4 regions of the Bacillus vallismortis genome follow, and region 3 is predicted to be linked to each of the others. Evidence: riboswitches for the same ligand, from Rfam matches in the RefSeq annotation. Region 3 holds a riboswitch; each other region holds the start of a gene.

Region 1 (8,420 bases), 1.9 Mb from region 3:
ATATGCCTTACACCGGAAACACGATTAGCTTAGGTTATGAGTTTAAGGATCCAAATGATAATCAAAACGACAGTTCGTTAATCCAGTGGTATAAGGTAAGTCCTGATGGAACGGAAACGTTAATCCATGCAACAACAGCGTATATCTCAAAAAATTATAAGATAACTAGTGCCGATGAAGGTTATTATATTAAGGCTGTTGTTACACCGGAAACCGTTAATGGTTTAAAGAGCACTCCGATGTCTGTTCAGCTTGACAATTTGGTTAAGGCTGGCTCATCCGGTGGCGGAGATAATGAAATTCCGGATGGAGAGCGTGTAAATATTTATTTAGCAGGTGATTCAACGGTTAAGACTTATGGCTCATCATCAGGCTCAGGTGGCTGGGGAGAATATTTACAGAGCTTTTTTAATGACGATAAAGTGAATATTGTGAACTATGCGAACGGAGGTAGAAGCTCGAGAAGCTTTATCAATGAGGGAAGTCTTGATAAAATTGCTTCGACTATTGCAGCTGGTGACTACTTGCTGATTCAGTTTGGACATAATGATTCATCAAATCAAACTGGATATCTTTTAGATAGATTTGTCTCTATGGGAGAATCGGATGAACATGGTATTTACCCTTCTGTTCCGGGTATGAAGGAAGCAACGCCGGAGAGCCTTTCAAAATATGGGCCAGAGTATTTTCCATATACAAGCGGTACCTTCAAGTGGTATTTGCAGCAATATATTGATGTAGCAAGAAATTCAGGTGCCACACCTATTTTAGTAACTCCGGTTTCAAGACAATATTTTAACTCCGATGGAACGATTAGGCCTCATCATGATGCAACGGATACTACAACAGGAACAATAACAACGTCCAATAATGCTTATGTAAAAGCCGTTGAGCAGTTGGGTGAAGAGCAGGGTGTTGAGGTCATTAATATGTTTGATTTGACAAAGGAATCCTTTGAAAAGGCATATAAAAATGATCCTGCAGCCAATAATGGAGTCTCTCCTGTAGCTAGGGCTATCATGAATCCTGCCGATTCAACTCACAATAATAAAATTGGAGGATTTTATAACAGTGGTTTACTAACCAAGGGAATACAGGACCTTGGATATAACATCTCCAGCTACGTGATTCCACCTGTAAGAGTAGGCGCTGTAGACGGTAAGGGGAGTGTACTATTTGAAGTTAATTCACGCAGCGAAGTAAGTGTTTTTACTCGTGATGAAAACGGCGTTTATACAAAAGAGTTAGATAACTATTGGACGAATGAAACACAAGCTTTAATTAACAGTCTATCTGCTGTACCGGAGCAACCTATCATAACTTCAATCGTACAACCAGAAGATATAGCTGTAACTCAAGGAAATGCAGCTGAACTTCCACAAACTGTAAAAGTGGTATACAGTGATGGAACTCAAAAGGATGTGGATGTGACCTGGGATACGGTTGACACTACAAAGGTTGGAACAGTGAAAGTTCACGGAACCGTAGACGGTTTTGCTCCGGGAGTTATCATAAAGGTGACAATAACAGCAAAAACGACTGATCCTACTTCAACCATTTGGATTGTTGGCGATTCAACCGTAAGTGCCTTCTCAGACAACTACTATTATCCAAGATATGGTTGGGGGACTCATATCGAAAATTATTTGGGTGGCTCATTCACTATACAAAATCTTGCATTGTCAGGAAGAAGTTCAAAAAGCTATATCGCTGATCCTGAGTATCAAACGTTACTAAACGGTATGAAGAGCGGAGATTACTTATTAATAGGTTTTGGGCATAACGATGAGAAGCATGAAGTTGACAGATATACAAATCCCAATGGAACCTATTCGGATCAGGGATCCTTTGCGAACTCTTTGTATGAGAATTATATTAAGCAGGCTCAAGCGGCAGGAACTCAAGTCATCTTGACTACCCCAATTGTAAGAAGAACATCAACTGGTGAGTGGAGTAATTCGAATCTTCATATTACAGCCAGTTCTGGAGAATTTGAAGGTGGAGATTATGCACAAGCCATCCGAAATTTAGGCGTTGATTTAGAAATTCCAGTAGTAGATATGACAACATTAACGAAAAATGTATATGATCAATTAGGTCCGGATGAAACGTTGTATCTACATTCATGGACATCGTCGAAATCGGAAAGTGTAGATAATACCCACACTAATATATGGGGTGCAGCCTATCATGCACACCTTATCACCAAGACGATTAAGGCATTAGGCATTAGTGGGCTAGCTGAGCATGTAATTGATACACAAGCACCAACGAAAGCAGATATACTCGTTTCTAATCCAAATTACGAGGAACCATCTTATACAGGTGAATTGCCGCAAAGTGAGTTATGGGCTGACTATGGAATTTGGAAAGGTACGGTTTTTGGTAATGTTGGTGGTAGTCCAAATACGGAAAATCAAACCTTAGAAACCGATGATGGTGGAAATATGCACATCGCTGTTAGGAATAATAAGGGGAAAATTGCTAGTAACGTGGATGGGCTTGCGATGTATTACTATAAGGTTCCTGCAAACAGTACATTTAAGCTGACTGCAAAAGCTAAGATTAATCGTTTTGAATACAACGATCAAGTATCCTTTGGTTTGATGGCCAGAGACGAAATGTACATTGATTCGAATATGACGACAGCTCTGGGTGATTATGTTGCAGCAGCACCTTTGAAACTGACAAAAGCAGCAGACGGAAGGTATTGGAATTCCTTTGCAAGGAAGAGTGGAGTGCTTACTCAAGGTGGAACGGCTGAGAGCCCAATATCCCCAGGAGATACGGTTAACCTTCGGATTGAGAGCAATTCAGATGGCTATGCTGCTATGTTTGGGACTGAAGCTACGATTACAGGAGGTTTTGATTTTAAATTAACAAGTATTGATTCCGATTACGTTTATGTAGGAATGTTTGTAGCGAGAAATGCTGACATTACCTTCAGTGACATCAAACTAATCGTTGATGGTGTTGAGGTGATTAAAGAAGATACAACAACTCTATGGAACAAAGGAAAGTTAAAAACCTCGAATGTAACAGATACAGGCCTCACTTTGACCTGGAGTGGGGCTAGTGACAAGGTTAGCGGTTATAAAGTATATCAAGATGAAACTGAACTTGCTACCGTTACAGAAAGCAGTTATAAAGTATCGGGGCTGGCAGCAGGAACAAAGTATACCTTTAAAATAGAAGCAATTGACGCAGTAGGCAATGAATCTACAACAGGGCCATCAAAGTCTGTCAAAACAAAAAAGAAGGAAAAGCGGTAATAGTGAGGAGAGTGGGACTTCGGGTACAACCAGACCTTGTGCAGCCAGTCCAGATACTGACACAACTACAAACAAAAAAGGCGCAAGGGTCTAGCTAACCGATATCAGAACATGCGTTGGACTTAGATGAAACGACGGTGCAACGGCGGTATGAGAGGTTGGGGGTTAGTCACCCCCACCTACTCGGGTGTCAATCTTAATCATCTGAATTGAGTGAATAAATATGGTAAGGGTTTGCCTATAACCTGTTACGGTGAAAACGCCTTAATGACATTTGGAATTCTGCTTACATACATGATACATCATTGAGCCTTGTGGAATGTGATGAAAATGGAACAGCCAAAATAGTAGTAGAAGGAGACGGGAAGCATCGGAAACCGATTTCCGCTTTCTAATAGAAAAAACCATCTGCCAAAGACAGATGGTGTCGTTTTATACAAGCTGTGTCTGCTGAGCTCTTGCCTGTTTTGCGGCTTCGACCATGTTTTTCAATGCTGCAACCGTTTCTTCCTGCTGTCTTGTTTTCAAACCGCAGTCTGGATTGACCCAGAAGCGGTCAGTCGGGCAGACGGCAAGCGCATCAACGATAATGTTGTACATTTCTTCAGTTGACGGCACACGGGGGCTGTGAATGTCATAAACACCTAGGCCTAAGCCCTTCAGATACGGATGCTCTCTTAAGTAATCTAAAAATCCTCCGTGGCTTCTGCTGTGTTCGATTGTAATCACATCAGCATCAAGATCATTGATCGTATCGACGATGTCTTCGAAGTTGCTGTAGCACATATGCGTATGGATTTGCGTCTCGTTTTTGACGGATGAAGTGGTTAATCTGAATGCTTCCGCCGCCCAAGTCAAATACTCATCCCAATCTTCGGTTTTTAATGGCAGGCCTTCGCGCAACGCCGGTTCATCCACTTGAATAATTTGAATGCCTGCGTCTTCAAGCGCTTTTACTTCTTTGCGAAGGGCGAGCCCGATTTGGAAGGCGATTTCTTTTCTCGAAATATCGTTTCGAGGGAAAGACCAGTTTAAGATTGTAACAGGACCGGTCAGCATTCCTTTCACATGCTTGGATGTCAGGGACTGTGCATATACTGTGTCTTTTACTGTCATCGGTTCAATAAATTCAACATCTCCGTAAATGACTGGCGGACGGACACAGCGTGAGCCGTATGATTGAACCCAAGCGTATTTTGTGAAGGCGAACCCGGCCAGCTTTTCACCGAAGTATTCGACCATGTCTGTCCGTTCAAATTCACCATGAGCAAGGACATCAAGTTCCAATTCTTCCTGAATATCAATCCATCGTTTTGTTTCTTCATTGATAAAGTTTTGATACTGTTCATCAGACCACTCATTTTTCCGCCACTTTTGGCGCGCGCTCCGCACTTCAGCGGACTGTGGGAAGCTTCCGATTGTAGTCGTCGGCAAAAGCGGAAGGCCAAGAGATTCATTTTGCACGGCTAAACGTTCTTCAAACGGAATTGGGCGCTTAAAGTCTTTATCGGTTAGTTGCTCAAGCTCTTTCTTTTGTTCAGAATGTGCGCCTGTTGCAAACTGTTTGAGCGCCTGGATATCAGTTTTCGCCTGCTGAATCTGTTCGCTGATCGCCGCTTTTCCTGATACCAAGCCTTCTTTCAAAGCTGTCAGCTCGGCTAGCTTTTCTTTTGCATAGGATAAGCCGTTCAGCAGATCCTTCTCCAGATGCTCATCAGGGTGCTTCGCTACCGGAACGTGCAGCAGGCTGCTGGAAGGCTGAATCCACAGTTCATCAACCTTTGCAGTGCTCAGAATATCAAGAACGGCATCAAGGCGTTCCTCGAGATCCGCTTTCCAAATGTTGCGTCCGTCGATAACGCCGGCTGCCAGCACCTTGTCTGCTGGAAACCCGTGTGTTTTCAGCTGTTCCAGGTTTCTGCCTTTATCGTGAACGAAATCAAGGCCAATTCCTTGTACCGGGTAAGAGATCAGCTCTTCATAGGCATCAACAGAATCAAAATACGTCTGCAAAAGCACATTCAAGGAGGAAAGCTCACCTGTGATGCTTTCAAATAATTCTTTTGCGCCGCTGACATCCTCGCTAGAGGCGGTGACGAGCGCCGGCTCATCGATTTGAACCCATTTTACGCCTTCTTCTTCAAGCTCTTTCAAAAGCTGTACATATAACGGGACTAGGCGTTTTTGGATCGCTTTTGCTTCAGACGGTTCATATCCCTTAGCAAGCGTAACGAACGTATAAGGGCCGACAATCACAGGTTTGGTCTCCACACCGTATTCCTGTTTGATCCGGCGATAGTCTTCAAGCTGTTTGTTTCTTGTCAGGCGGAATTCGATGCTCTCGTCATATTCCGGAACGATGTAATGGTAATTTGTATTAAACCATTTTGTCATTTCACTGGATACAGCGTCTTTTATTCCGCGGGCGATCGCAAAGTATGTATCGGCAGCGTCAGTCAAATGTCTGAATCGTTTCGGAATCCAGTTGAAGCTGACGGCTGTGTCGAGTACATGGTCATACTGTGTGAAATCAGAAACAGGCACAACATCAATCTGCTGGTCAATTTGTGTTTTAACTGCGGATAAAAAAAGGTCGTCGATTTGTTTTAAAAATGTATCTTTATCCGTGCTGCCTTTCCAATACGCTTCAAGTGCTTTTTTCCATTCTCTGTTCAGTCCGATTCTCGGAAATCCTAAATTCGATGTTTTGATGGTTGTCATTGTTTCTCCTCCTTTTTATGTAAAACACTCTCGTTAACCCGCGGATACAGGCTGCTAAGAGGTTTTTTCACGACTAAAAAGCCTCTTTCCCATGAGAGAAAGAGGCTTTTCTGCGTAAAACACTGCCTCTCTCATCTCTCAGAACAATCTGATGGAATTAGCACCGTGCCTTATGAGACATCAGTCTCGGCGCGAAAAGCAGTGCGCCCCATTTCACAATGGAATTACGGTCGGTTGCTGTTGGGGTCAAAAGGCCAATCCCTCGCCCAACTCTCGATAAGAGAAAATGTTATTAATTTTTTGAAAAGTTAAATCATTTGTTGGTAATCTTAACAGTAATCCAAATTTGTTGTCAACATAGAATTTGAAATTATATTTACTATATTTGGATTATGTTATATAAGAAAAATAATTTTATAGGGTCATCAAATGTGATTGCTCTGCTTTTTCTGCCAGCTCATCAGGAGCGGTTAAATATAGGAAGCCATTACCTGCCAGCGTTTTTGCAATATCAAGAGGGAGTGTTCTGCGGATCAGCTGTGCATAAACCTCAGTTTCAGAAAGCTTTCTTTGAAAAGATTCTTCTTCATAGCTTTTGATTAAAGCAAGCGCTCCGCTGACATGAGGGGCAGCCATTGAGGTGCCGGTGAGTTTTCCGTACTTCTTGTTAGGAAGGGTCGATAAGATCTGTTCTCCCGGAGCCACAAGATCGATCTCTTTATTTGCATTAGAAAATTCTGATAATTCACGCGCTATGGAAACAGATCCAACCGCGATGACTTCATTATAAGCTGCAGGGTAGGAAAGCTCTTCTGTTCGTTCATTTCCGTCACCTTCATTACCCGCTGCGCAAACGACAAGCACTCCGTTTTTGACGGCGTTTATCACCGCTTCTTTTAATTCTGGCACATCGCTCGGTCCGCCAAGGGACATCGAGATGATATCAACTTTCTGTTCCACCGCGTAGTTAATGCCGTTAATAATCCATTCGTATTGGCCGCTTCCGTTTGCGCCGCCCAGAACCTTTACAATCAATAGGCTTGCCTCAGGCGCGACTCCGGCAATGCCGCCGTTTGAATCGTTAGCTGCAATCGTTCCGGCGACGTGTGTGCCGTGTCCGTTGTAGTCGGAAATCACATCTTCCTTGCCGCCGTCATCATCCGTGAAGTTTTTTCCGCCGATGATTTGGCTCTTTAAATCTGGATGGCTTGTGTCGCATCCCGTGTCCAATACTGCAATTTTTACATCTTTGCCTTTTACCCCTTTTGCCCACATTTCTGGCGCCTTAATCACTTTAATGCCCTCAGGAAGCTCGTTTACATCCATGATCTGCTCATTCGTCACATACGGGATCAAGCGGATTTCACCATTCATAAAAAAGCCCTCCTTTTTTATGCTTGCAAGTGGATTCAAGGGTGTTGCCTCATATTATATGAAAAAAGCAACCGCTCGGACAGAGCCATTTGAAGCATTTTGAAAAAATAGGATACACCCCAAAGAATGATTAAATTTCAAAATATTGGATGGCTCAGCATGTATGACTAGGATTCAGCTGTCAGTCAAGTTATAATAGTGTTGGGGAAAGGAGCGGTGTGATGAAACTGAATGAAAAATTATATGCATTTTTTTCAGAGCATGTGGAACAAATGGCAGAGGAATGGATTGAAACAATGGAGGAAAGTGATCCGAATTCGCTTTACGCCTTACATAATGCATCTGTAACGGAAGAATTGAAAGAGCAGGACAGAGAGTTTTACAGGCATCTGAATAACATGTATGTTTTACCGGAAAAACAATTTCTCGAAGAATTTCAAGAGTGGGTCATTGAACTGACGAACGATCAAAAGCATCTCGACACTCCGGTTCAGTATGTGATTCGGGAGTTTATGAGAAACCGGAGATTATATACGAAGTATCTTGAGAAGTTCGCAAAAGAAAATGAGTCGGCGCTTGAACCGGAGGAGAAACAAAAATGGGCCGATTTGATTGTAAGAGTTTTTGATTTTACCATTTATACATTCGTTGATCACGCTGAAGCGAATGCCAAACAGCAGTTAAACGCCCAGAGAGAGATGATTTTGGAATTAAGCTCGCCTGTCATTACCCTGAGCAAATCAACAGCTCTGCTGCCGCTTGTCGGAGACATTGATACTGAGCGGGCAAAGTTCATTCTGGAAAACACGCTTCATGCTTGTGCAAAAAGGCGCGTGGAGCATCTATTAATTGATCTATCAGGTGTGGTTGTGGTTGATACGATGGTGGCGCACCAAATCTTTAAATTGATCGAGGCGCTCACTTTAATCGGTGTCAGGTCAACCCTGTCAGGAATCAGGCCGGAAATCGCGCAAACCGCTGTACAGCTGGGGATTGATTTTTCGAATATTACAATTAAAACCAATCTTGCCCAGGCTTTAAACTATCATCAAT
Region 2 (7,046 bases), 680 kb from region 3:
CGATGACGTGGCGCAGCTTCGCCCATTGCTGCTCTTCTGTCAAAAGATTGCCTTCTTCCGTAGAGGCGAAACCGCACTGCGGGCTGAGGCACAGCTGATCCAAGCTGACAAAGCGCGCCGCTTCATTGATTCGCCGCTTCACATCCTCGGGATTTTCCAACTCGCCGTATTTTGATGTAACCAAGCCGAGCACAATTTGCAGATCCTTGCGTTTCACGAAACGGAGCGGATCAAAATTTCCTGAGCGGTCATCATCATATTCCAAGAACAGGCCGTCTAAGTGTAAGCCGTCCAAAATCGTTTCCGCTACAGCGTCATAGCCTCCTGATGCCGCCCAAGTCGACTTGAAGTTGCCGCGGCAAATGTGCATTGTGATTGTTAAATCATCAGGCCGGTCAGCCACTGCATCGTTAATCGTTTTGGCGAACAAGGCAGGCAATGTCTCAGGGTCGCCGCCGAGGGCACGAACGACCTCTCTGCCTTTTTCCTCAAAGAAGAGAGACCATGACGTGTCATCTAGCTGAAGGTAGCGGCATCCAGCGTCATAGAAAGCGATGATTGCTTTTTTGTACGCTTGGGCCAGATCATAAAAGTATTCCTCTTGGTCGTCATAAATTCCTTTATCGGCCTTTTCACCGAAAAACAGCATATTCGGGCTCGGAATCGTCAGCTTTGGTGTCGCATCACCGGCAATCTTATGTAAAAATTGATAATCGGCAAGCGCTGGGTGGTTCGTAAAATCGAGTTTTCCCGTCACTTTGATGCTGCGTGCTTTTGTTTTCACATTATGGAATTGAATCCCTTCAGCCGGGATGAACGGCTCCACACCGTCAAGCCCTTCGAGAAAATCATAATGCCACCAGGAACGGCGGAATTCACCGTCTGTTACCACCTCGAGTCCGATTTCTTTTTGTTTTTCCACAATGCGGCTGATTTCCTTGTTTTCGATCTCACGAAGCTGTTCCGCCGTGATCTCGCCGGCCGCTTTTTTTAACCGGGCTTCTTTCACCGGAGCGGAGCGCAGTAAACTGCCGACATGATCGGCGCGGAAAGGGGCTTTGCGTTGTTTTTCTGTTTTTTGTCCTGCAACATTTGTTTGTTGAGCCATGCGATTCGCCTCTTTTCTAGAAATATGGTAAGCATGAAAAAAGCTCTTCCTTTGAGTAAGGAAGAGCTTGAATAATCAAATCTCCGCCTCATCTGCAAGAACGCAATGTTCTTAAGGATTTAGCACCATTCTGTTTGAAACAGCGGTTGCCGGGTATCATAGGGCCAGTCCCTCCACCTCTCTTGATAAGGTAAAACGTCATATTTGCATTTCAATTATCTTAATATTATTACTTTTGGATCAATTGTCAATACTTTTTCAGAAAATACTTTCGGCTTTGTCGCTACATAAGATATTAGCAGTTAGCGAATGGGCGTGTAATTCAGCACATCCACCTCGTTTGCAATCTGCAAATGACAGGAATCCTATCCTTCAGCTGAGAATCATACCTCTACATGTTGACTCATAGATAAATGGCTCATTGCTAAGTGATTGCGGATAGTAGGCGATAGAAATACTGCTGGTTGTTCTTATAGTGAAAATGGAAAAGAAAAAAGCTGCGTGATTCAGCAGCCTTTTCAGTTGAAATATCGTGTTAGGAAAGATGCATCCGGCGTTTTTGGCGGATGGCGTCAAGGTCGATTAGGTTGTTTTGATGAGGTGCGGCTGCTGGCTGAGGGCTTGTCTTTTGCGGTTTGCGGCGATTGTCTTTGCTGAAAGAAAAAAGAAGATAGCCGCATAATGCGATGATAACAACTAGGATCATGTTACATACCTCCCAAAAAAGTTTTGGTATTCTCTATTGTACGGATAAATGGTCAAAAAGTATTCAAAAAATTCAAAATAAATCCAATGTTACATAGCTGCCCCTCTAAAACAGTCTAACCTGATAGCCTGAAAATAGTCTTATATCATGGTGATTTCTCTTGTTGATGATTGGTTCTATCGTTACTATCGACAGAAAAATAAATTCCTTTATATTACTTTTAACCTAAATTTACGTGATTCCAATTGCCTGTTTTTGGATGTTTTTTTCGTGCTTGTTTGATGTATACCCTATTTTGCGCCATTGAACACAAAAAACCCAAATCACGGAGCATTTGGGTGGTACGAGGAAACGCAGATAGTGGTTTTGGGGAATGGGATGACTGATTAGAAGAAGCGTTTGAACATTTTTCTGATTTTTTGAAATGCGCTTGATTTCTTTTGGATGATAGGCGGACGGGTCATGAACCATTTTTTTAATAGACTTTTTGCAGCAATTGCATGTTTTGTCATTGTTTCTCCTCCTCAACCGTTGATACTTGTTTTACGGAGGACGCATGAGAAATGTTTCATTTTCACGTAAAAAACCAGTCCTTTTTTGGACTGGCTTTGGCATTAGGCATTATGCCTGTTCTTCAAACAGCTTTGCAATCTCAATGATGACGTTGACGGCTTTGACCATGTTATCGGCTGAAATGTATTCGAATTTGCCGTGGAAGTTTTCTCCGCCGGTAAAGATGTTTGGCGTCGGGAGTCCCATATAGGACAGCTGGGAACCGTCCGTTCCGCCGCGGATTGGAGAAATTTTTGGTTCGATGCCGAGGTTTTCCATCGCTTGCTTTGCAATGTTGACGATTTCGATGACAGGTTCGATTTTCTCTCTCATGTTGTAGTATTGATCGTTCATATCAAGCTGAATCCGGTCTTGTCCGTATTCGTTTTGCAATTCCTCGACGACACGCTTCATCGTTTGTTTTCTGCTTTGGAAGTTCTCTTTGTCAAAGTCTCTGATAATGTAGTGCAGCTTTGTTTCCTCTACATCTCCTTGAATGGAGAGCAGGTGGTAGAAACCTTCATAGCCGTCTGTATACTCAGGCGCTTCGTCTGCCGGCAGCAGGCTGTTGAGCTTCATCGCGATTTTCACGGAGTTGATCATTTTTCCTTTTGCGGTGCCGGGATGTACGTTGTTGCCTTTGACTGTGATTTTTGCGGCAGCGGCATTGAAGCTTTCGTATTCAAGCTCGCCAAGCGGGCCGCCGTCAACTGTATAGGCGAAGGACGCATTGAATCGTTTCACATCAAATTTGTGCGGCCCTCTTCCGATTTCTTCATCCGGCGTAAAGGCGACTCTGATGGTGCCGTGTTTGATTTCAGGGTGTTTGATGAGGTAATCCATGGCTGTCATGATTTCGGCAATCCCGGCTTTATTGTCCGCGCCGAGCAGGGTTGTGCCGTCTGTGGTGATGAGTGTGTGGCCCTTATAGCCAGTTAGCTCTGGGTATTGATTAGGTGACAGGATGACCTGCAGCTTTTCGTTCAGAACGATGTCTTTTCCATCATAGCTTTCAACGATTTGCGGATTGACATTTTTGCCGGTAAAGTCTGTGGCGGTGTCAACATGGGCGAGAAAGCCGATTGTCGGAACGTCTTTATTTGTATTGGAGGGAAGAGTCGCCATGACATAGCCGTTATCATCAATGGTTACGTCTTGCATGCCGATTGATTTCAATTCATCAACAAGCATATTTCCTAACGTCAATTGGCCGGGTGTGGAAGGGCAGGTGTCGACCGATTCATCAGACTGTGTATCGACTTTTACGTATGTAGTAAACCGTTTCATGATTTCTTCTTTCATTTCCAATCATCTCCTTTGTCTTATCTTATCATGGCGGGGCGAGACATTTCTATTGCACAATACCGTTACGAATGGCAAACACGACTGCCTGTGTCGGTCTTGGAATATAGGGGCTCATCGCCATGTCATCAAATCCTTTCTGCATGAAGCATAGCGAATATCGGAAAAGAAAACGTCAACCGGCAGATTGATTTTTCAGATGCTATACTTGTTCGCGCTGCATAAAGTCATGTAACATAGCGTGAAAGTGCTGAATGTCCTCGTTGTTTCTTTTCCACATAATAAACGTCTGGGACGCCGGCAATTTAAGTTGCGGGGGCGTGCTTACAGCCATCAGCTTTTTTTCTGCCTCTTCCTGCTTGATGATGTAGGTGAGGAGGAATGATGCCCCCATTCCCGCTTTTATCATATGGACAGCCGCATCAATCTGCCCGGCAGCCATCGTTTGAAGGTGAGGGTAATGTGAACGGATGTTGTATAAAAAAGCATCCTCATATGCAGGGTGATCATGCGTGAGAAGCCGAAAATGGCTGAAGATAGAAGCAGCATCAGCAGTCGTGTTTTCCTGGAAAGGAGCCGCCAAACACAGCGTGCCTTCGCATATGTGCTGATAATAGAGCGTGTTTGCGTTCGGATCTTTCCGCGACAAACCAATATCAGCTTCATTTTGTTCCACCGCTTTTTTGATCTCATCAGATCCAGCCACATGAGTTGAAAGTTCAACATGCGGGTGTTTTTGGATATAAGCCGGGAGAAAACGAGGCAAGATATAGGACGCAATGTAGGGATGGACGGCCAGTGTAAGTGAACGGCTGTATCCTTGCTTCCATTGGCTGACTTTTTGCTTTCCCGCTTGGTATACATGGATCATTTCTTTGGCATAAGGCAGAAACAGCCTGCCTTCGTCAGTCAGGACGACGCGTCTCCCGGGATGCAAAAACAGCCGCATGTCCAGTTCATTTTCTAATTTTCGTATATGTTGAGAAACAGCCGGCTGGGTGAGGTAAAGACGCTCAGCCGTTTCTCTGAAGTTCTCTGATTCCGCTGCGACGATAAAGGTTTGCAGCCATTTTAAATCCATAACTTATCTCCTTCACTGCAAGTAATCAATAACAAATTGTTAAGTGAACATACGCATTTGCTTTTCACTGATTATACATCCATTCGTTTAGTATACCTATAGAATGAGAAAATAGAGAGAGGGATTCATATATGAACATATACGTAGAAGCAAATCCGTATTTACATGACAAGTTTTCAAAATACACTGATGAAAAATATAAAAGAGAAGGGAATCCATTTGTATCCTTTCCGATTCGTTTTGAGGACGTCCCGCCCGGCGCAAAGACGCTCGCGCTTACTTTCATTGATCATGACGCCATTCCCGTATGCGGATTCAGCTGGATTCACTGGACAGCGGCAAACATTCCGGCGCGCATCGCAGAGCTTCCTGAGCATGCGAGCGAGGAAAGACAGGACTTGATGATACAAGGGCAAAACAGCTTTGCTTCACCGCTTGCGGGAAGCTGCAATCCAAAGGTGATTCATCAGTATTGCGGGCCGACACCGCCTGACAAGGATCATGCTTACACGCTGACGGTCTATGCTTTAGACACAGAGCTGAATCTTCAGCAGGGCTTTTATATGAATCATCTCTATCAGGAAATGAAGGGGCACATTCTCGCTGAGACCTCTATTGAAATACTGGCAAGGGTGTAAGAAGAATATGAACAAATGATTAATAAACGATTAAACTTCTTGAAAATGGATGTGGAAAGCTTCTGAAAACTTTATAATAGGAAACAATACATTCTCTTTAGGAGGTTATACATCATGGCAATACTTGTTACAGGCGGCGCGGGGTACATCGGAAGTCACACATGTGTTGAATTATTAAATAGCGGCTATGAGATTGTCGTTCTAGATAATCTGTCGAATAGTTCGGCTGAGGCGCTGAACCGCGTCAAGGAGATTACAGGAAAAGATGTAACGTTCTATGAAGCCGATCTATTGGACCGGGAAGCGGTAGAAACAGTCTTTGCGGAAAACGAGATTGAAGCTGTGATTCACTTTGCGGGGTTAAAAGCAGTCGGTGAGTCTGTTGCGATTCCGCTCAAATATTATCATAATAATCTCACAGGAACGTTTATGTTATGTGAGGTCATGGAGAAATACGGTGTTAAAAAAATCGTGTTCAGTTCGTCCGCGACAGTCTACGGCATTCCGGAAACATCGCCGATTACGGAGGACTTTCCGTTAGGCGCGACTAATCCTTATGGACAGACAAAGCTTATGCTGGAACAAATTTTGCGTGATCTATATAAAGCCGACAATGAGTGGAGCGTTGCGCTGCTTCGTTACTTTAATCCGTTCGGCGCGCATCCAAGCGGACGGATCGGTGAAGACCCGAACGGCATTCCAAATAACCTCATGCCATATGTGGCGCAGGTAGCGGTAGGCAAGCTGGAGCAATTAAGCGTATTCGGAAATGACTATCCGACAAAAGACGGGACAGGCGTACGCGATTATATTCATGTCGTTGACCTCGCAGAAGGCCATGTCAAAGCGCTGGAAAAAGTATTGAACACCACAGGAGCCGAAGCGTACAACCTCGGAACAGGCACAGGCTACAGCGTGCTAGAAATGGTCAAAGCCTTTGAAAAAGTGTCAGGAAAAGAGGTTCCGTACCGTTTTGCGGACCGCCGCCCTGGAGACATTGCGACCTGCTTCGCAGATCCCGCAAAAGCCAAGCGGGAACTGGGCTGGGAAGCAAAACGCGGCCTTGAGGAAATGTGCGCCGATTCCTGGAGATGGCAGTCTTCTAATGTGAATGGGTATAAGAGTGTAAAATCATAAACAAAAGGACTGGGGGTTTCCCCCAGTCCTTCTTTCTATTGATCTAAGTTTACTTCAAATGTAAATGGATTGATTGTTATATCGTAATTTTCGGAAGATCCTTCTAATATAATTTTTGCTGTTTTGCTTTCGATTTTAGGGAAAACAATAACCCCTTCAGTGTTAACTCCTGGTAAGATTTCACTTTGAATTTTAGGATAACTTGATAGGTCGTCTTTACGCTCAAGCTGTTTATTATCAGCGATGATTTTGGCATTGAAGTCATAAAAATTGATTTCATCTTGTGATTTGTTTTCTATCTTAACATAAAGACGAGTTTCTTTTTCCGCAAGTTCAACTTTTTGAAGCGTAAGTGCAAATCCGTGCTGGTTCTGTGTTTTATCCACGTTAATTGTTTTTTGAGCTGGGGCGAAAGCTGTTGCATAGTCGCTTTTTTCAATGGAATCGGCAATGATTCTCGGCGCTGAAACAGAACCACCCAATGCGTTTTCACCATCATATTTGTCTTTCACCGTACCGACG
Region 3 (8,420 bases):
TTCAAGATATATCCTTCTGAAGCTTTACCGAAATGGATGATTTGTGTTGTAAAGTTCTCTGTTTGCTCTCCTCTTCCGACTACAACCGTTTTTGTATCGCCGTATGTGCCGTCACCGTAAAGGTTTGTTGTGTTTTCGGAGATCGTGTCGCCGTCATTCATCAGGCCGAGAGCCCACTCGATTTTGCTGTCGCGTCCGCGCGCGGCACCGCGGCGGTTCACATATGTGGTCACACCGCTGGACAGCGTATCAACCGCACCGTATGTCACGCTGGCATTATCACCTGTGATGACCTCACTGATAATGTTGAACACGGCATCTTTCGGATTTACAGTGCTGATGTAGTTTTCTACATATGTGACAGAGCTGTGGTCTTCAGCCACAATCAGCACGTGGTTGAACAGAGCCGTATCGTTGCTTTCGTGGACATAAACAGCCTGAACCGGCGTCTCCACCTGAACGTTTTTCGGAACATAAAGGAATGCTCCTCCGTTAACAAGAGCCGCGTGAAGCGCAGTTAATTTGTGCTCATCAACCTTCACGCCGTCTTTCATAAAGTATTTCTCCACTAAGTCACTGTGCTCGCGTGCAGCCGTCAGAATATCAGTGAAGATGACGCCTTTATCCTTCAATTCCTGAGAAAGAGAAAGGTATGCCGGCGTCTGGTCACGCTGCACGTATAATGTTTTATCTTCGTTTTCAATATCGATCAGCGCTTTTGCTTCATCAGTCAAGTCTTCTAATGAAGAAAGCGGTTCGTTATCAACTGTATGCTTCGCGAAGTTTGTGAAGTTCCAGTTTGTGATTTTTGTTTTATCAGGCTTCGGCATCGGCAGATCCTCAGCTTGTTCAAGAGCCTGTAAGCGCAGGTTTTTCAGCCAGGCAGGTTCTTGATGCTTTTCGGAAAAGCTTTTGAGATACTCCTGATCTACGGATAGTTTTGTATCTAGTGTCATGTTAATCCCCCTAACGCTTACGCTTCTTGGCCTACAGTTTCGTCTTCAATACCAAGTTCTTGTTTAATCCAGTCATAACCTTCTGCTTCGAGACGCTGTGCAAGCTCTGCACCGCCGGATTTCACCACGCGGCCTTGCATCATAACGTGAACAACATCCGGAGTGATGTAGTTTAACAGGCGCTGATAGTGAGTGATCATCAGGCAGCCGAAGTTTTCGCTGCGCATTCTGTTGATCCCTTTAGATACGACTTTCAGAGCATCAATATCAAGGCCTGAGTCGATTTCATCAAGGATGGCGATTTTTGGTTCAATCATCATTAATTGAAGGATTTCGTTGCGTTTTTTCTCCCCGCCTGAGAATCCTTCATTAAGGTAACGTTGTGCCATTTCAGGGTCCATTTCAAGGAACTCCATGTTTTCGTCCATTTTGCGGATGAATTTCATGAGAGAAATTTCATCGCCTTCTTCTCTGCGCGCATTGATTGCTGAACGAAGGAAGTCGGCATTTGTTACACCGCTGATTTCACTTGGATACTGCATGGCTAGGAATAAACCCGCCTGCGCGCGCTCGTCCACTTCCATCTCCAGTACATCTTTGCCGTCAAGCGTGATGCTGCCTTTTGTTACTTCATATTTAGGGTGCCCCATAATAGCAGCTGAAAGAGTGGATTTACCAGTTCCGTTTGGTCCCATTACTGCGTGGAACTCTCCACCTTTTATTTCAAGGTTTACACCCTTTAAGATCTCTTTCCCTTCGATTTCAACGTGAAGATCTTTGATCGTTAATGTTGAAGCAGCCATATCTATACCTCCAAAAATATATAATCATTATTCTCATTTTATTCTCATTCTAATTTTATAACAAATGAAAAGTAAATACAACTTTTTATCGTGCCTCGCACATTTCTCAAGTTTAACAAAGATCAGCACTTTATTAAAGCGATTGAAAAAGAAAAAGAGTGGATTCCCACCCTTTTTTAGAAGATTGATTTTCTCAATAAGCTCCCGCAGAAATCCGCTTGCTCTTTTTATAATCAAGCTCTCTCTGCCGCTCTACTCTCAGTCTTGTTTCCAGCCGGCGTCCGTATTCCTCGTATCCAATTCCGTGAGACAGCTGCATCGCTTTTTCCATTTCTGACGTATAATCGAGGTTCAGTCTATCCTGGCTGTTACAAATAATAAATCAATCCCTTCATTTATTTGCTTCTATTGTAACAACGCTGCGATGGAAGCTGCAAAAAGGAAACGGCTCGAAATAACGGCAGATGAGACGAAAGCATCCTTTCAGCTCAAATGAGAATGGTTTTTCGGAACATTCCTTCTCTTAATGCGCGGTGCTTCCAAATTCCTCTATGCACTGCTGGACGACTGTTACGCCTTGGCTAAGAGCCGCGCCGCCTCCGAATGCCGCTGCCACACTTACGGCTTCGAGAATATTCTCCTCTGTCGCTCCCTCATCAAGACAGCCTTTTGTATGATAGATCATGCAATATTCATCCTGGGCATTGATTGCGATTCCGAGGGCGATCAGCTGTTTTTCTCTCTCAGTCAGTGAATTCCCGGCAAAGCATTGTTCGGTAAACTCATTAAACTTTCTTCCCATCAGCGGCATCTTTTGTTCAAATGTGCCTAAACCTAATTTATATTCTTTTAGCGCGTCCTGCATGCTTCCTCTGTCTTGATTCAAAGAAAATCCCTCCATCTGTTTAACATTCCTTTTTATTATGAACAGCTTTTAGGAAAATACCCGAAAAAAACCCCGGATTTCTCATCCGGGGTTTCAGTCTTATTCAGAGACAGGAAGCACAGCTCCGTCGTATTTTTTCTCGATGAAGTCTTTGATCTCTTTAGAGTGAAGAACTTCCATCAGCGCTTTAATCTTGTCAGAATCTTCTTCGCCTTTTCTTACTGCGACGATGTTAGCGTATGGGTTGTTTTTCGTTGCTTCCACTTCAATCGCGTCTTTTTTAGGGTTTAATTTATTTTGGATCGCATAGTTTACATTGATGAAGACTGCGTCTCCTTCTTTGTTTTCATATGCTTTTGCCGTTACTTCAGGCGCTACTTTTTTGAATTCAAGGTTTTTCGGGTTTTTCTTAATGTCTTTCAAAGTTGCGTCAACTGTTTCCACGTTAGAATCAAGTGTGATTAGCCCCGCATTTTCAAGCATTGCAAGCATACGGCCTTGTTCAGCCACGTTGTTTGTCAGAATAATTGTCGCACCCTTTGGAAGGTCTTTCAGCGATTTGTATGTTTTAGAGTAAATACCGAATGGCTCTAAGTGAACAGCGCCGGCATTCACAAGTTTGTAATCTGTGTTTTCTTTCATTTCTTGCTCAAGGTAAGGAATGTGCTGGAAGTAGTTCGCATCCACTTCTTTATCAGATAAAGCTTTGTTGTACATCTTGTAATCACTAAGCACTTTCACTTCCAGCGTATAGCCTTTTTCTTTCAACAGTGGTTCAGCTTCTTTTAAAATTTCCGCATGCGGTGTTTTTGTCGCAGCAACGACAATTTCTTTCTTGCCAGACTCTGCGCCTTTATTCGAACCGCAGGCAGCCAAAACTCCTGCAAATACAAGCAATAGTGCACCTAAAAATAGCTTTTTCATTGTAAATCCTCCCTTATCGTTTATCTATAATATTTGTTATGACATCACCGATGATTTGAATAATAAATACGATGATTAAAATAAACACAGTAGCAATGAAGGTAACATCAGCATTGTTCGACTGATAGCCTTCTACGTACGCAAGGTTTCCAAGGCCGCCTGAACCGATGGCCCCGGCGATTGCCGTTGAGCCGATCAAAGCGATCGCCGTCACCGTGATGCCAGAAATGAGAGCCGGCATAGATTCAGGAAGCAGCACTTTGAAAATAATCGTAGACGTCTTGGCTCCCATTGATTTGGCAGCTTCGATAACACCTTTGTCTACCTCGCGCAGCGCGATTTCAGCGAGGCGCGCGTAAAACGGTGCCGAGCCGATCACCAGCGCCGGCAATGCGGCGTTTGGCCCTAAGATCGTGCCGACTAAAAACTTCGTAAAACCAAGCAATAAAATAATTAGAATGAGGAACGGAATCGATCTGAATATGTTGACAACAGCCGCAATCACAGAGTTGACCGTTTTATTCTGCCAGAGGCTCCCTTTGCTTGTCAGAAAGAGCAGCAAGCCGAGAATCACCCCGATAACAAAAGCAAACAGCAGAGAGATCAGCGTCATATAAAGGGTTTCATATGTCGCGTTCCACAATTCAGTTAAATCAACATTCGGAAAATATGTTTCAAACATTCGTGATCACCTCTGCTTTTACCTGTTTGTCATTAATGAACCGGATCACGTTTTGCACTTCTTCCTCGTCACCGTCAATGTGGATGAACAGTGAACCGTAAGCTCCATCCTTCGTTTGCGAAATTTTCCCTTGCAAAATATTGACGCTGACATTAAAGTTTCTGATCATCTCTGTAATCAGAGGCTGTTCAGCCGAATCACCGACAAATGTGAGCTGAACCGTTTTTCCTGATGCTGTTTCATCAAGAAGGTGCTGAAGCGTTTCCTTCGTTTCTTCCGGCTCTGTCACCTGCTGAACAAACCGTTTTGTCATGTCTTCTTTCGGGTTTTTGAAGACATCAAGAACTTCGCCTTCTTCCACAACCTTTCCGTTTTCCATGACAGCGACTCTGTTGCAGATTTTGCGGATCACATGCATTTCATGCGTGATCAGCACAATTGTCAAACCGAGTCTATCATTAATATCGGACAATAGATCCAAAATTGAATCAGTCGTTTGCGGATCTAATGCTGATGTCGCTTCATCACATAGGAGAACCTTCGGATTGTTTGCGAGCGCTCTGGCGATTCCGACACGCTGCTTTTGTCCGCCGCTCAGCTGAGAAGGATAAGATTTTTCTTTTCCTTCTAAACCTACCAGTTTAATCAGTTCATTGGCGCGCTTGATACGCTCGTTCTTTTTCACCCCGGCAATTTCCAGAGGAAACATGATATTATCTCTGACCGTCCGCGACCACAGCAAATTGAAATGCTGGAAAATCATGCTGATGTTATGGCGTGCTTTTCTTAACCCGCGTCCGTTTACTTCATTAATCTTGGTTCCCGCTACTTCCACGGTTCCTGAGGTTGGTTTCTCAAGGCCGTTCAGCAGACGGATTAAGGAACTTTTTCCAGCTCCGCTATATCCTATAATTCCAAAAATCTCACCTTTTTTGATGGAAAGCGAGACATTTTGGACAGCATTGACATCTCCATGTTTCGACTTATAGACTTTTGAAACATCTTGAAGATTGATCAAAGCAATCACCTGCCTTAACACTATTCTAAGAAATCTTCCGGGATTTTCTGCAAAAGAAAAACCTTTCTGCACATGTGAGCAGAAAGGCTTATATAAAACGCCTTTCTCTCATCTTTCAAAGCTGAACGCTTCGTGTGAATTGGCACCATTTCAACAGCGTTGATGGTTGCCGGGCTTCATAGGGCACTTCCCTCCACCTCTCTTGATAAGAGAAATATATAGTCTTTTTCGTCCGGAAATTCTTAATGTAGAATAGCATGGGGGATGTTTGCATGTCAATAAAATAAATGATGTCAACTTTTACTATTATAATAATTTGCTATTTTTTAATTCTTTGCAATCCTCTGAAAAAAACCATTCGTCAGCCAGAGAATCGCTTCTAGCTTTAACAGGGCTCTGAAGGACCCCTTAACTTTCAGGCTTCCGCTCTGAATCAGATGCTGAAGGGAAATATCTCCGTGCAATAAATGAATGATTTCGGATTGGTTTCCGTAAAAGGTCAGGTTGGACGTTTGGCGCTGAGAAATTTCTTTCATTTCTCCCTGTTCGTTTATTGAGACGGTTAAGGCTTCTGTTTCTCCTTGGAAGGTAATGAGCAATGTTGAAGCGCTCAAAAGGGGTCTTAAAAACAGATGCTGATACTCATCTTCTAAAACTTCCGCTTTCTCCATATGTACAACCTCCTATTTGTTGGTCATACATAGACATTTCTCTCTTTAGCATATGAACCCCTTTATAAAACGAACGACAATTTCATTGGAATGTGCTGAGAAATATGTCATAAATGGGATGCGGAAGATGATTTTTGTTTGATCAGCTCATATAAATAAGAAACGGAATGAAACGCATATCCTCTTTCGACCACTTTTCCGCCTTTAAACAGCAGAAAACAAGGAACGCTCTCAATTTGATACGCTTTTGCGAAAGTCGGAGAATAATTGACATTGTTTTGATAGAAGGCGACATCAGGCAGCATTTCTTTCACGACTGTCAGCATTTTGCTTGCAAGCTGGCAAGTGCCGCAAAATGGAGTATATAAATATAGAAGATACACATCATCAGAAATGTGCTCAAGTTCATGTTCCTGGAGTTCTTTCATGCTATACACCTCGGGGCTTTCTTTCAAGAAAAATAGTATGGACATTCAAATTCGCGCGCAGCAATACAGAGGCGACATGGTGCCTGGGCGCAGCCTCGACTTCTTTATAGGCTCTGTCGATATGCAGATGGCAGGCTTCGTTAAACTCTCTTTTCAGCTGTTTTCTCAATTTCTCGCCTGATTCATCAGCATCAACCAATATATAGACGTCTTTATCGTAAAGCTCGTCAGCCAATTCTTCAAGCTTCAGCTGGCTGATTGTTCCGTTTGTGCAGATAATGCGCACCGGTTCATTCAAGACGCTTTCGATTTTCTCTTTATCTGATTTCCCTTCGACAATCAAAACCTTTTCCAGCTCATCCATTTTCTTCACCTGCCGCGTCAAATTTGAAACGTTCAGATTGTAAAAGAAGGCAGTGAAATTCACCGCCATCATTAACACCAGCCATTTTCGTAGTCACAGTCCACATATTTTGCGTCATTTCCTGAGACCACGTCAGCTGTCTTATAAAACTTCTCATTTTCAAAGGAATAACCGGATTTAAGCTCATATTCATTCATGCTTGTCATTTGTCCGATCCTCTCATTTTCATGATATAACGAGAGCCGGCCATTTTGAAAGCGGCCTGTCACATCATTGGTGACATCGAGCTTTTGTTTGCTGAAAGCCATATTGGACACCTCCCATAACGTTAGCGTGTCCAATTGCCTTTACAGCTATCCTGTTTTAGTCTTCCTGTGTCATCTCTTCGTATTGTTCTGCTGTCATCAGTTTTTCAATTTCAGAAGCGTCAGACGGCTCAACGACGATCATCCATGCTTTTTCGTACGGAGATTCATTGACGAATTCCGGACTGTCATCAAGATCTTCGTTTATTTCCACAACAGTTCCGTTAATCGGCGCATAAAGCTCAGATACCGTTTTAACGGATTCAACGCTGCCGAATGGCTCGTCCGCTTTGATTTCAGCACCCACTTCAGGAAGTTCGACAAACACGATATCACCTAGCTCGGACTGGGCAAAATGTGTAATCCCGATTCTGGCTTTTTCTCCTTCAACTTTTACCCACTCGTGTTCTCCTGAGTAACGCAAATCTTTAGGTATGCTCAATTGAATCCCTCCATTTTTTACAGCACTATAATAAGAAGATACCATACTTTTCAAAAAAAATTGACCTTAAGCCCAGTTTTCTTCAAATTGGTCTTCTTTAAAACCGACTGTCACTTTTTCGCCGTCTGTTGTAAGCGGGCGTTTGATCAGCATTCCGTCTGAAGCAAGCAGTTCAAGCTGTTCGTCCTCTGACATGTGATACAGCTTTTCCTTGAGATTCAGCTCACGGTATTTCATGCCGCTCGTGTTGAAAAATTTCTTGAGCTCCAGCCCGCTTTTTTCATAAAGCGCTTTTAGTTCTTCTTTGCTTGGAGGCTGCTCTGCAATATGTATTTCGTTTATTTCTTTTCCATGATCTTCAAGCCATTTCTTTGCTTTGCGGCACGTTCCGCACTTAGGGTACCAGTAAAAAGTTAACGACATCTCTTCTTCCCCCTCGATAAAATAATCGTGGTTATTTTAACACAGTTTGTTTTAAAAACCTAAAACAGTGCTTCTTAAAAAGAGCTCCGCGCACGCGGAGCTCTTCGCCAATCAAACAATATATTTTTCAGCTTCGAAAACGCCCGCTGCCGCTTCGCGTTTTTTCTGAATCACGTTTTTAGGTGTGACGCGCGTCAGCTTGCGCAGAGCGGAAAGCATCATGCGGAGTGAATCTCCTTCTTCCATTGCGATGAGGGATTCCTTCGCGTGCGCTTCAATTTCGTTAAAGGCCTCCTGAACGAAAATTTCAGTATACAGCACTTTTTGCGCCGCTTTTTCTCCGCCTTGCGCGGCAATGGCCTTTTCCGTTCTCAGCACGGCTGATTCCATTGCGTACACATTGCTGACGATATCCGCCACGTTGACAAGAATTTCTTGTTCGCGGTCGATGGCTTTTCCGTACTTCTGCGCGGCGAGACCGGCGGCGAACAGCGCGATTTTTTTGGCTTGCTTCACTA
Region 4 (8,420 bases), 1.9 Mb from region 3:
ATCTTGCCGAGAGGCGCGGCAGAAACAAATGAACAATAAAAAAAAGGAAGCCCTGTGACATATCAGGCTTCCTTTTTTTACTTATGATGAAACTGTTTTGCGTTTAACCCTACTCTTTTTAACATTTCTGTACACATCTCTACCTCTTCTTCGCTTAATACGCTTATCATTTCATCAATTTCAGCAGCGTGATTAGGAAAAATATCATTCAAAAGACTGATACCTTTATCAGTGATTTGTGCAAATGTCACTCGCCTGTCTGTAGGAGACGCTTTCCGAATGAGGAGATCTTTTTGCTCCAGCTTATCTACAACGTATGTGATGCTTCCGCTAGCCAAGAGAATTTTATCCCCTATCTGCTGCAGCGGCTGATCGCCTTTATGGTACAACAGCTCAAGCACAGCAAATTCAGTCGGATTCAGTCCATGCTTATGAATATGCTTATTCATATGATCGTTAATAGACCGATACGCGCGCGACAGCACGATAAATAACTTCAGTGATTTTTCTGTCATGTCTCAATCATCCTTTTAGAAACCGTTACAGAGAAACATTAATAAACAAAGACGAAAATGTCAATAAAAATCTTTCCAATATTTCTCTTCTTTTTTATCATATAAGCGGTTCAACATCTTTTTCTTATTTTTTTGGTTATTTTTTCTTATTAAAGAAGAAGAAACAATGATATAATACCTCTAATCAGGTGTAAGTTGGAGCGATGCAAATTGAAAATACTAAAAGGCGCCTGCGGGAGAGTCAAACTTTATATCATACTGGTCGTGATTCCGGCACTCGTCATCAGCTTTTTTGTATATGAAAAAGAAAAAGATACAATAGCTATAGAACATAAGCAGGAAGCAAGTGTGATGCTGAACCTTCACCGCAACAAAATCAATTATTTAATCGGTGAAACAATGGCGAGAATGACCTCTTTGTCCATCGCCATTGACAGACCGGTTGATATAAACAAAATGCAGTCGATTTTGGAAGAAACCTTTGATTCAGAGCCGAGATTTTCCGGTCTCTATCTTCTGAACACTAAAGGAGACGTCACTGCAAGCACATCAGAATTAAAAACGAAAGTAAACCTGGCCGACAGATCTTTTTTTGCAAAAGCAAAGGAAACAAAAAAGACAGTCATTTCAGATAGTTATTCAAGCAGAATTACTGGCCAGCCGATTTTTACCATTTGTGTCCCTGTTCTGGACTCAAAAAAAAATGTGACAGATTATCTTGTCGCAGCGATTCAAATTGATTATTTAAAAAACCTCATTAACTTGCTGAGCCCTGATGTTTATATTGAAGTGGTGAACCAAGACGAGAAAATGATTTTCACGAGCGGACAAGCCTCTCATGCCAAAGATCAGAAACCAGTCAGCGGATACCTGGATGAAATCAGCTGGAATATGAAAGTCTATCCGAACCCTGTCACAATAGAAGAACTGACGAAAAGCCTTTTGCTTCCGCTTTCATGTATTATTGTTCTGCTGAATATCCTTTTTATTCTAGTGCTGTATTACTTGCTGAAACGCAAGACCCAGCTGGAGCGCTCCGAAAATGAGGCGCAAAAATTAGAGCTGATCGGGACGCTTGCTGCCAGCACGGCTCATGAAATCCGCAATCCGCTCACTGGCATAAGCGGCTTTATTCAGCTGCTGCAAAAGAAATATAAAGGTGAAGAAGATCAGCTGTACTTCTCCATTATTGAACAGGAGATAAAACGGATTAATCAAATTGTGAGCGAGTTTCTCGTTCTCGGAAAACCGACAGCAGAAAAATGGGAGCTGAACTCACTTCAGGATATTATCGGAGAAATTATGCCGATTATTTATTCTGAGGGCAATCTATACAATGTTGAAGTCGAATTACAGTATTTAACCGAAAAGCCTTTACTCGTAAAATGTACAAAAGATCATATTAAACAAGTGATTTTAAATGTAGCAAAAAATGGCCTTGAATCCATGCCTGAAGGAGGAAAACTGACGATCTCCTTGGAAGCTTCGGATCAAAAAGCCATTATCAAAGTTGTGGATAACGGTGAAGGGATTTCTCAGGAAATGCTGGATCACATCTTCCTTCCCTTTGTTACTTCTAAAGAAAAAGGAACCGGCCTCGGCCTTGTCGTATGTAAACGGATCGTGCTGATGTACGGAGGAACCATTCATATCGAAAGCGAAGTGCGAAGAGGTACAGAGGTAACGATCAATCTCCCCGTATCCGCTTCATAGCCCCCCTGACGATGTCAGGAGGGCTTTTCATCTTCGTGACCGGGCATTGCCATTTGACTTGCTCGCTGTTCTGCCTGAGAAGAGTATTGTAATGACGCGCAACAGCATTTTGAGAAGCAAAAAAAACATAAAAAACACCAAAAATCCCTTTAGGCCCTCAGTAGCATCTAAAAACTCCATATTCCCTCTCCCCGTCACTTTCTGCTGAATTTCTATCGCAAATACGACAACAATGATGACTGTAACGGTATAGATAAAGGACAGGGCTGTCATGCTCCATTTTGAAAGCCATATAAATACAGCGTGAGTGACACCGAAAAAGATAATGCCAAAAATGCCAATCACCCAGAAATGCATTTCTTTGTCGGTTAAATGAATCCCAAACATTTCGCATAATGAAATAAAAGCATCATGAAATTGATTGACCATTTCAGTAATGATAACCGCCAGTTCTTTCATCAGTTCCCTCTTTCATATGAATTTTCCCAGAAAAAAAGAGCGCTTCTGGAAAGCTCTCTCTTTATATATGCATCTGATAGCGCCGCTATTTATTTGCATCATAAGCAGGCATGACATCCCTGCGAGGCCACAAGCCTAATTTCTTTACAAGGCCTTGAATGCCTTGAGAATGTTCGCTTTCTTGCATTAGCTGGTGATATTCATTCATTAAACAATCCAGCTCCTGACTGTGTTTGATCGTGTCATGGCCTGTAAATCCCTGTTTTCTAGCGGCATCTATCATTAACTTTCTTTTTTCATCAATAGACACCAACAATTTTTCATGTTCTGAAGAACCGCCCATTCACTTCACCCCTCGCCGCTAAGAAATAGGAAACAAGTTTGATTGGGTTATTGTGCATTATTACAGATTATACTTTATTTGTAAACATATTTTCATTAAATAAGTTATTTTTTCAGGTATAATAGATTTATTGATAGGATTAGAAGAACAATACCCAGATGAAGAATATCTTAAACACGCCGCTAGGCAGGAGGTATGCCACATGAAGAAAAAGAAAGCATTGATGCTCGGAGCGGCAGGCGGAAAAGCGATATTAAAAAGAAAAAACCGGAAAAAATGTATCGAGCACATCACTGTTTTTTTCCAAATGCTTCGTGATTGGAGAAAAGGCGACTACCCCCGTTCACAGGTTAGAACGCTTTTGCTCCTCACTGCCGCCATCTTGTATATCGCCATGCCGCTCGATATCATGCCAGACGTTATCCTTGGTCTTGGAATCATAGACGATGCAGCTGTATTAGGTTTGCTTTGGACGCTGATTAAAAAAGAAATATCTCAATATGAAAAATGGCGTTTGCAATAGATATAAGAAGCCCCGTTCAATGAACGGGGCTTTTGCTGCTTATTGATTCACGCTGTCTTTTTCATAAATCGGAACCCAACCTTCAGTTGTGACAAAGATTCTCACCGCGACAACTTTCCGATCCTCCTGAAGTGTGAAATAATGGCGGATATTTTCAGGCACGGAGATTAAATCTCCAGGGTTTAAACGGACATCAAAAAACGTGCCATCTTTGCCTTGAATGACAAAAATGCCGTGTCCGCTTACAATAAAACGAACCTCATCGTCTGTGTGATGATGCTCTCTTTTAAAGTTCTCAAGCAGTTCATCAAGTTTCGGATTGGCATCTGACAATGAAATAACATCCTGTGCTTTGTAACCGCGGCGGTTAGAAATATCTTTAATTTCCGTTTCGAATGTATTGAGGATTTGTTGTTTTTCTTCTTCTGTCAGATCGTATTTCTCTGAGAGATGTTCCGGAAGCTTCGCGATATCCCATTGCTCATAAATCACCTCTTGACTATCCAAAAAGCTTGCTACTTCCTCTTGATTTTCAATCGTTGTATTTGTCTTATCATGAATACGAATTGTTGCCATTTCAGTTCCTCCTTTTAGTTAACCAGCTGGTGCTGGAGTGTTTTCAATTTCAAATGGTAGCTGAACAAAAATTCATACGCTTCAAGCACTCTTTTTGCTTCAAATGCTGTTTTTCCCCAAGCGGTAATACCGTGATTTCGGATCAGAACGGCTCCCGAATCTTCTGAAATCTCTTCCGCAAACAGTGCCGCAAGTGTCGGAATATGGGCTGGATTTTCAATGATCGGGATAGCCACTTCTGCATTCTCTTCCCACAGGCCGAGCGCTTTTATGATTTCCTGGCCTCTGAATGTGATTTTCTTTTGGTCTCGGTATAGCTCTGAGATCACATTATTGTTTACTGTATGGACATGCAGGCAGCATCCGGCATTGGTTTTATTGTACAAATGTGTGTGCAACAGCGTTTCCGCTGACGGTTTTAGAGAATGCCCGCTTTCGGCAGGCTCTCCGTTTTGATCCACCAGCAGAAAATCTTCATCCGTCTCTTTGCGTTTATCTTTACCGCTTGCGGTTACGAGAAAGGTTAAAGGCTCATCAGAAACTTTAATAGACAGGTTGCCGCTAGTCGCCGGAAACCAGTCTCTTTCGGCCAATTCCCGTTTTACTTCAGCGAGCTCTCGCCAGCGTTCTTGTTTTGCAGCCATTCCTGTACCTCCGTTACATTCTCGATTTCTTTTCTAATTTCATAAAAATCTTGATACGGGAGATGGTTTAGGTTCCGCTCCCTGCATTCGTTTAATAAATAATCCCTTGCAAAGCAAAGGTCGGACAGCTTTGCAGCCTCCACATCTGTAACCGAATCGCCGATCATGATGATATATTGGTTCGGTTCAGCGAGTTCATGTATCACTGACGGCTTGCAGCACCCGCATTGATTGCTGCAAGTTCCTTTGCAAGAATGAGGCCAGTCAATATGAATATAGTCATTGTCAAATGACGCATGGTTGCAATAAATACGCTCTTTCTCCACAATGCCTTCAAGCAAAGGATACACAAAAAAGTCCATTCCTCCGCTTACGACATAAAACGGAATCTCATGCTCCTTGACAAACGCTACAAATTCGCGAAAGCCTTCCCTGATTTTTGCATCTTCCAATACAAATCTCGTAATCTCTTCTTTTAAACGGCTTGGCAGAAGGCCGAACATCCGCCCGACACCTTCCTTGATCGACAGCGTTTTGGAAAGGACGCCGTCTTTTAATGCGTTCCACTCCGGCGGAGCGAATGTTTTCATGATGTTTATAATGTTGTCATTCATCGTGATGGTGCCGTCAAAATCACAAATAATGAATGGCTTTCGAGTCGTCATAAGGCTTCAACCTTTCCCCATTTATCAAGCGCCAGCTTCAGATCTTTGCATTGTTCGGCTTTTTCATCAATCGGCTGAGCTTCTAAGACAGCATCAATTATGGCTCTGAACGCTTTGCCACCGCCCTGGGCGCCGTTCGGATGTCCGTGTACGCCTCCCCCGGCGTTTATAATATGATCTATGCCGAAATCCCGCATTAAAAGCGGAACCATACCGGGATGAATGCCTGCTGACGGAACGGCAAATGTTTGGTTAAAGGCATCCTCTCTCACACATTCTTCGTGAATCGCCAGCGCATCTTCTTTTGGAAGCGCAACTGAACCGTACGGAGATGGGAAGAGACTGAAGTCGGCTCCGCAATACCGGTTCAATTTTCCGAGCAAAAGAGCGTGAGAAAATCCGTAGAACGGAGAAGACGTAAACGCCCCGCTGACAGCTGGATGAGCCATAATCGGGATTGCGATTTCGGGATCTTCCGCCAGACTTTGCATGACGTCCAAGCCGTAAGCGAAGACATTAAACAATAGCGCATCCGCCCCCAATTCAGCAGCGCGTCTCGCTTTGTCGTTCAGATCAGCCGTACGCCCGGTCAAATTGACCGCATACAGCGTTTTATGCCCGGTTTGCTCATACGTTTCTTTCAATACTTGCTTTCCTTCTGTAATTCTTGTTTCAAAAGGCGCCAGGCCTGTCTCAAAGAAAATTTCATCGTCCTTAATCAGGTCAACTCCGCCAAGCGCCTGCTGTCTGAGCTGTTCTTTAATATCACTCAGGTCTCTTCCGATAACCCCTTTGAAAATGCTCATTAACAGCGGTCTCTCAAACTCTCCCAGCAGCTTTCGAATGCCGTATACACCAAACTTCGGTCCCGGCAGCGTGCGCTTAAACGCGTCAGAGAAGTGAAGATCGAGTAATTTGATTTTTCCGTCCAGCGACAGCTTCCCAAACACTGTTGTCAGCAAAGCCGGGATATCCTGAGAGAAATTGATGTCAGGATAGGCAATTGTGATCACCGCTTGTTTTCCTGACGCAGGAGTCCCCTCTCTTTCCTCGACCTTTATCACCCGTCCCTTGTGCTTTTGCATTTGCTCCTGTTTTACAAGGGGCAGATCAGTCCAGGAGCCTACTGTCAATCCTGTTGCGATTTGTTCCGCTTTTTTCTCTGTATCGGCTCCCGGTTCGGTCAGGAGATATGTTGCTAATAACTCACCCATGCCAGAGCTCCTTTCATTTCATCCATATAAAAAAACCTCTTCAAACAGCAATCGCGTCTAAAGAGGTTTCGTTTCTCGTCCGAATCTTATCTCTCAGCCGCCAGCTGCAAGAATTAGCACCGTGCTTTATAAGTCGGTTGCCGGGCTTCATCGGGCTCGTCCCTCTGCCTGCTCTTGATAAGAAAATATAGATTTTATAAATTATTTTGAATTATCCCATCGTTATCAAGTCTTGTCAATGCTTTTTTGGGTAAACAGGTTCAGCTTCCCAATTCGATAAGCGGCCTCTTTGAGTCTTTCTTCACTTGTCAGCAGCCCGACTCTGACATAGCCCTCGCCATATTCACCGAAACCATTTCCAGCCGCAACGGCCACATTCGCTTTTTCCAGCAAAAGGTCTGAGAACTGCTCGGAAGTATAGCCTTCAGGCACGGGCAGCCATGCAAAAAAAGAACCTGCCGGAGCAGCCACTTCCCAGCCGATCTCCCGGCATGACGCAATCCAAGCGTTTCTCCTGCTTTCATATCGGGCATTTTGCTCCGCCACGCACGTTTGATCACCTAGCAGTGCCGCCGCTGCAGCCTCCTGAGTCGCTCTGAAAAGACTGACAAACATATGGTCTTGATACAGATTGATCGCTTCAATGACCGAAGCGTTTCCGACGGCAAAGCCGATCCGCCACCCCGCCATATTATACGTTTTTGACAGCGTATAAATTTCAATGCCGATATCCTTCGCACCTTCAGTCTGCAAGAAGCTTAACGGCTTACAGCCGTCAAATCCTACAGCGCCGTAAGCAAAATCATGAACAACACAAATCCCGTTTTCTTTTGCAAAACTCACGGTTTCTTCAAAAAAACCGGAGGTAGCAACAGCTCCAGTCGGATTATTCGGATAATTCAAGTACATCAATTTCGCCTGTTCTCTCACTTCAGCGGGGAATTTGCTGTAATCAGGCAGAAACGCCCTGTCCTTTACGAGCGGCATCATTTCCATCTTCGCTTTCGCGAGTGCCACACCTGACCAGTAATCAGGATAGCCCGGATCCGGAACTAAAATCGTATCTCCGGGATTCAGCAAACATTGCGGGAGCTCAACCAGACCGGCTTTTCCGCCGAATAATACAGCGACTTCCGTCTCCGGGTCAAGGTCAATGCCGTATTCTCTTTTATAAAATGCCGCCGCTGCTGATTTCAGGCTGTATGAGCCGCGAAAAGACGAGTATTTATGATTGTCAGGATCAGCAACGGCTCGTTTCATTTCCTCGACGATATGTTCCGGAGTCGGCTGATCCGGATTTCCCTGTCCGAGATTGATGACGTCATGTCCTTCTGCAAGCTTTCGGTTCACTTTTTGCACCAAAGAAGCGAAGAATTGCTTAGGCAGCTCCTTTAATACATGAGACTGTTCAAATTTCATCTATTCTCACCTTCTAAAAAAATCTTGAAATGATAGTCCATCATCATATATGGTTAAATGAAAAAAGTAAAGAAAAATGTGGAGTGATCAAAAGATGAAATGGACCATATCTTGCCTGCAATTTGATATTTCATACGGAAAGCCTTCAGAAAATATCAAAAAGGCTGAATTCTTTATCGAAAAAGAAAGCAAACACGCGGATGTTCTTGTTCTTCCTGAACTATGGACGACCGGCTATGATCTGGCCAACCTTGATGAGATCGCCGATAAAGACGGGCGTTCTGCTCAGAGCTGGCTGAAGAAAACAGCAAAAAAACATGGCGTCCATATTGTCGCCGGATCGGTTGCT

Evidence for each region. Region 3 has a riboswitch for S-adenosylmethionine ahead of metN (methionine ABC transporter ATP-binding protein MetN). Riboswitches for the same ligand answer to the same signal wherever they lie in the genome.
Region 1: another riboswitch for S-adenosylmethionine. It lies ahead of metE (5-methyltetrahydropteroyltriglutamate--homocysteine S-methyltransferase); the one in region 3 lies ahead of metN (methionine ABC transporter ATP-binding protein MetN).
Region 2: another riboswitch for S-adenosylmethionine. It lies ahead of BV11031_RS20075 (5-methyltetrahydropteroyltriglutamate--homocysteine S-methyltransferase); the one in region 3 lies ahead of metN (methionine ABC transporter ATP-binding protein MetN).
Region 4: another riboswitch for S-adenosylmethionine. It lies ahead of mtnW (2,3-diketo-5-methylthiopentyl-1-phosphate enolase); the one in region 3 lies ahead of metN (methionine ABC transporter ATP-binding protein MetN).

What each region holds. Positions count from the first base shown of each region.
Region 1 is NZ_CP026362.1:2,111,119-2,119,538, reverse strand. Features, by position in the region: gene BV11031_RS11445 (pectinesterase family protein) at 1-3,272, shown strand, start outside; partial or broken gene BV11031_RS23370 (histidine phosphatase family protein) at 3,530-3,667, shown strand; gene metE (5-methyltetrahydropteroyltriglutamate--homocysteine S-methyltransferase) at 3,705-5,993, opposite strand; SAM riboswitch class I at 6,122-6,276, opposite strand; gene isp (serine protease Isp) at 6,408-7,367, opposite strand; gene rsbRB (RsbT co-antagonist RsbRB) at 7,589-8,420, shown strand, end outside.
Region 2 is NZ_CP026362.1:3,791,352-3,798,397, forward strand. Features, by position in the region: gene BV11031_RS20075 (5-methyltetrahydropteroyltriglutamate--homocysteine S-methyltransferase) at 1-1,108, opposite strand, end outside; SAM riboswitch class I at 1,194-1,300, opposite strand; partial or broken gene BV11031_RS22720 (hypothetical protein) at 1,644-1,897, opposite strand; gene BV11031_RS23210 (hypothetical protein) at 2,201-2,326, opposite strand; gene pepT (peptidase T) at 2,436-3,668, opposite strand; gene BV11031_RS20085 (LysR family transcriptional regulator) at 3,871-4,749, opposite strand; gene BV11031_RS20090 (YbhB/YbcL family Raf kinase inhibitor-like protein) at 4,881-5,387, shown strand; gene galE (UDP-glucose 4-epimerase GalE) at 5,502-6,524, shown strand.
Region 3 is NZ_CP026362.1:186,262-194,681, reverse strand. Features, by position in the region: gene sufD (Fe-S cluster assembly protein SufD) at 1-956, opposite strand, end outside; gene sufC (Fe-S cluster assembly ATPase SufC) at 974-1,759, opposite strand; gene BV11031_RS00995 (YuzK family famiily protein) at 1,953-2,090, opposite strand; gene BV11031_RS00990 (carboxymuconolactone decarboxylase family protein) at 2,283-2,660, opposite strand; gene metQ (methionine ABC transporter substrate-binding lipoprotein MetQ) at 2,745-3,569, opposite strand; gene metP (methionine ABC transporter permease MetP) at 3,583-4,251, opposite strand; gene metN (methionine ABC transporter ATP-binding protein MetN) at 4,244-5,269, opposite strand; SAM riboswitch class I at 5,375-5,481, opposite strand; gene BV11031_RS00970 (SCP2 sterol-binding domain-containing protein) at 5,596-5,940, opposite strand; gene BV11031_RS00965 (thioredoxin family protein) at 6,048-6,368, opposite strand; gene BV11031_RS00960 (toprim domain-containing protein) at 6,370-6,732, opposite strand; gene BV11031_RS00955 (YusG family protein) at 6,804-7,040, opposite strand; gene gcvH (glycine cleavage system protein GcvH) at 7,096-7,479, opposite strand; gene BV11031_RS00945 (arsenate reductase family protein) at 7,546-7,902, opposite strand; gene fadE (acyl-CoA dehydrogenase FadE) at 8,014-8,420, opposite strand, start outside.
Region 4 is NZ_CP026362.1:2,064,912-2,073,331, forward strand. Features, by position in the region: gene motB (flagellar motor protein MotB) at 1-39, shown strand, start outside; gene mhqR (MarR family transcriptional regulator MhqR) at 78-515, opposite strand; gene kinD (sporulation kinase KinD) at 711-2,228, shown strand; gene BV11031_RS11190 (hypothetical protein) at 2,256-2,687, opposite strand; gene spo0E (aspartyl-phosphate phosphatase Spo0E) at 2,773-3,030, opposite strand; gene BV11031_RS11200 (YkvA family protein) at 3,233-3,553, shown strand; gene mtnD (acireductone dioxygenase) at 3,593-4,129, opposite strand; gene BV11031_RS11210 (methylthioribulose 1-phosphate dehydratase) at 4,144-4,773, opposite strand; gene mtnX (2-hydroxy-3-keto-5-methylthiopentenyl-1-phosphate phosphatase) at 4,731-5,438, opposite strand; gene mtnW (2,3-diketo-5-methylthiopentyl-1-phosphate enolase) at 5,435-6,652, opposite strand; SAM riboswitch class I at 6,736-6,836, opposite strand; gene mtnE (methionine-glutamine aminotransferase) at 6,878-8,071, opposite strand; gene BV11031_RS11230 (carbon-nitrogen family hydrolase) at 8,166-8,420, shown strand, end outside.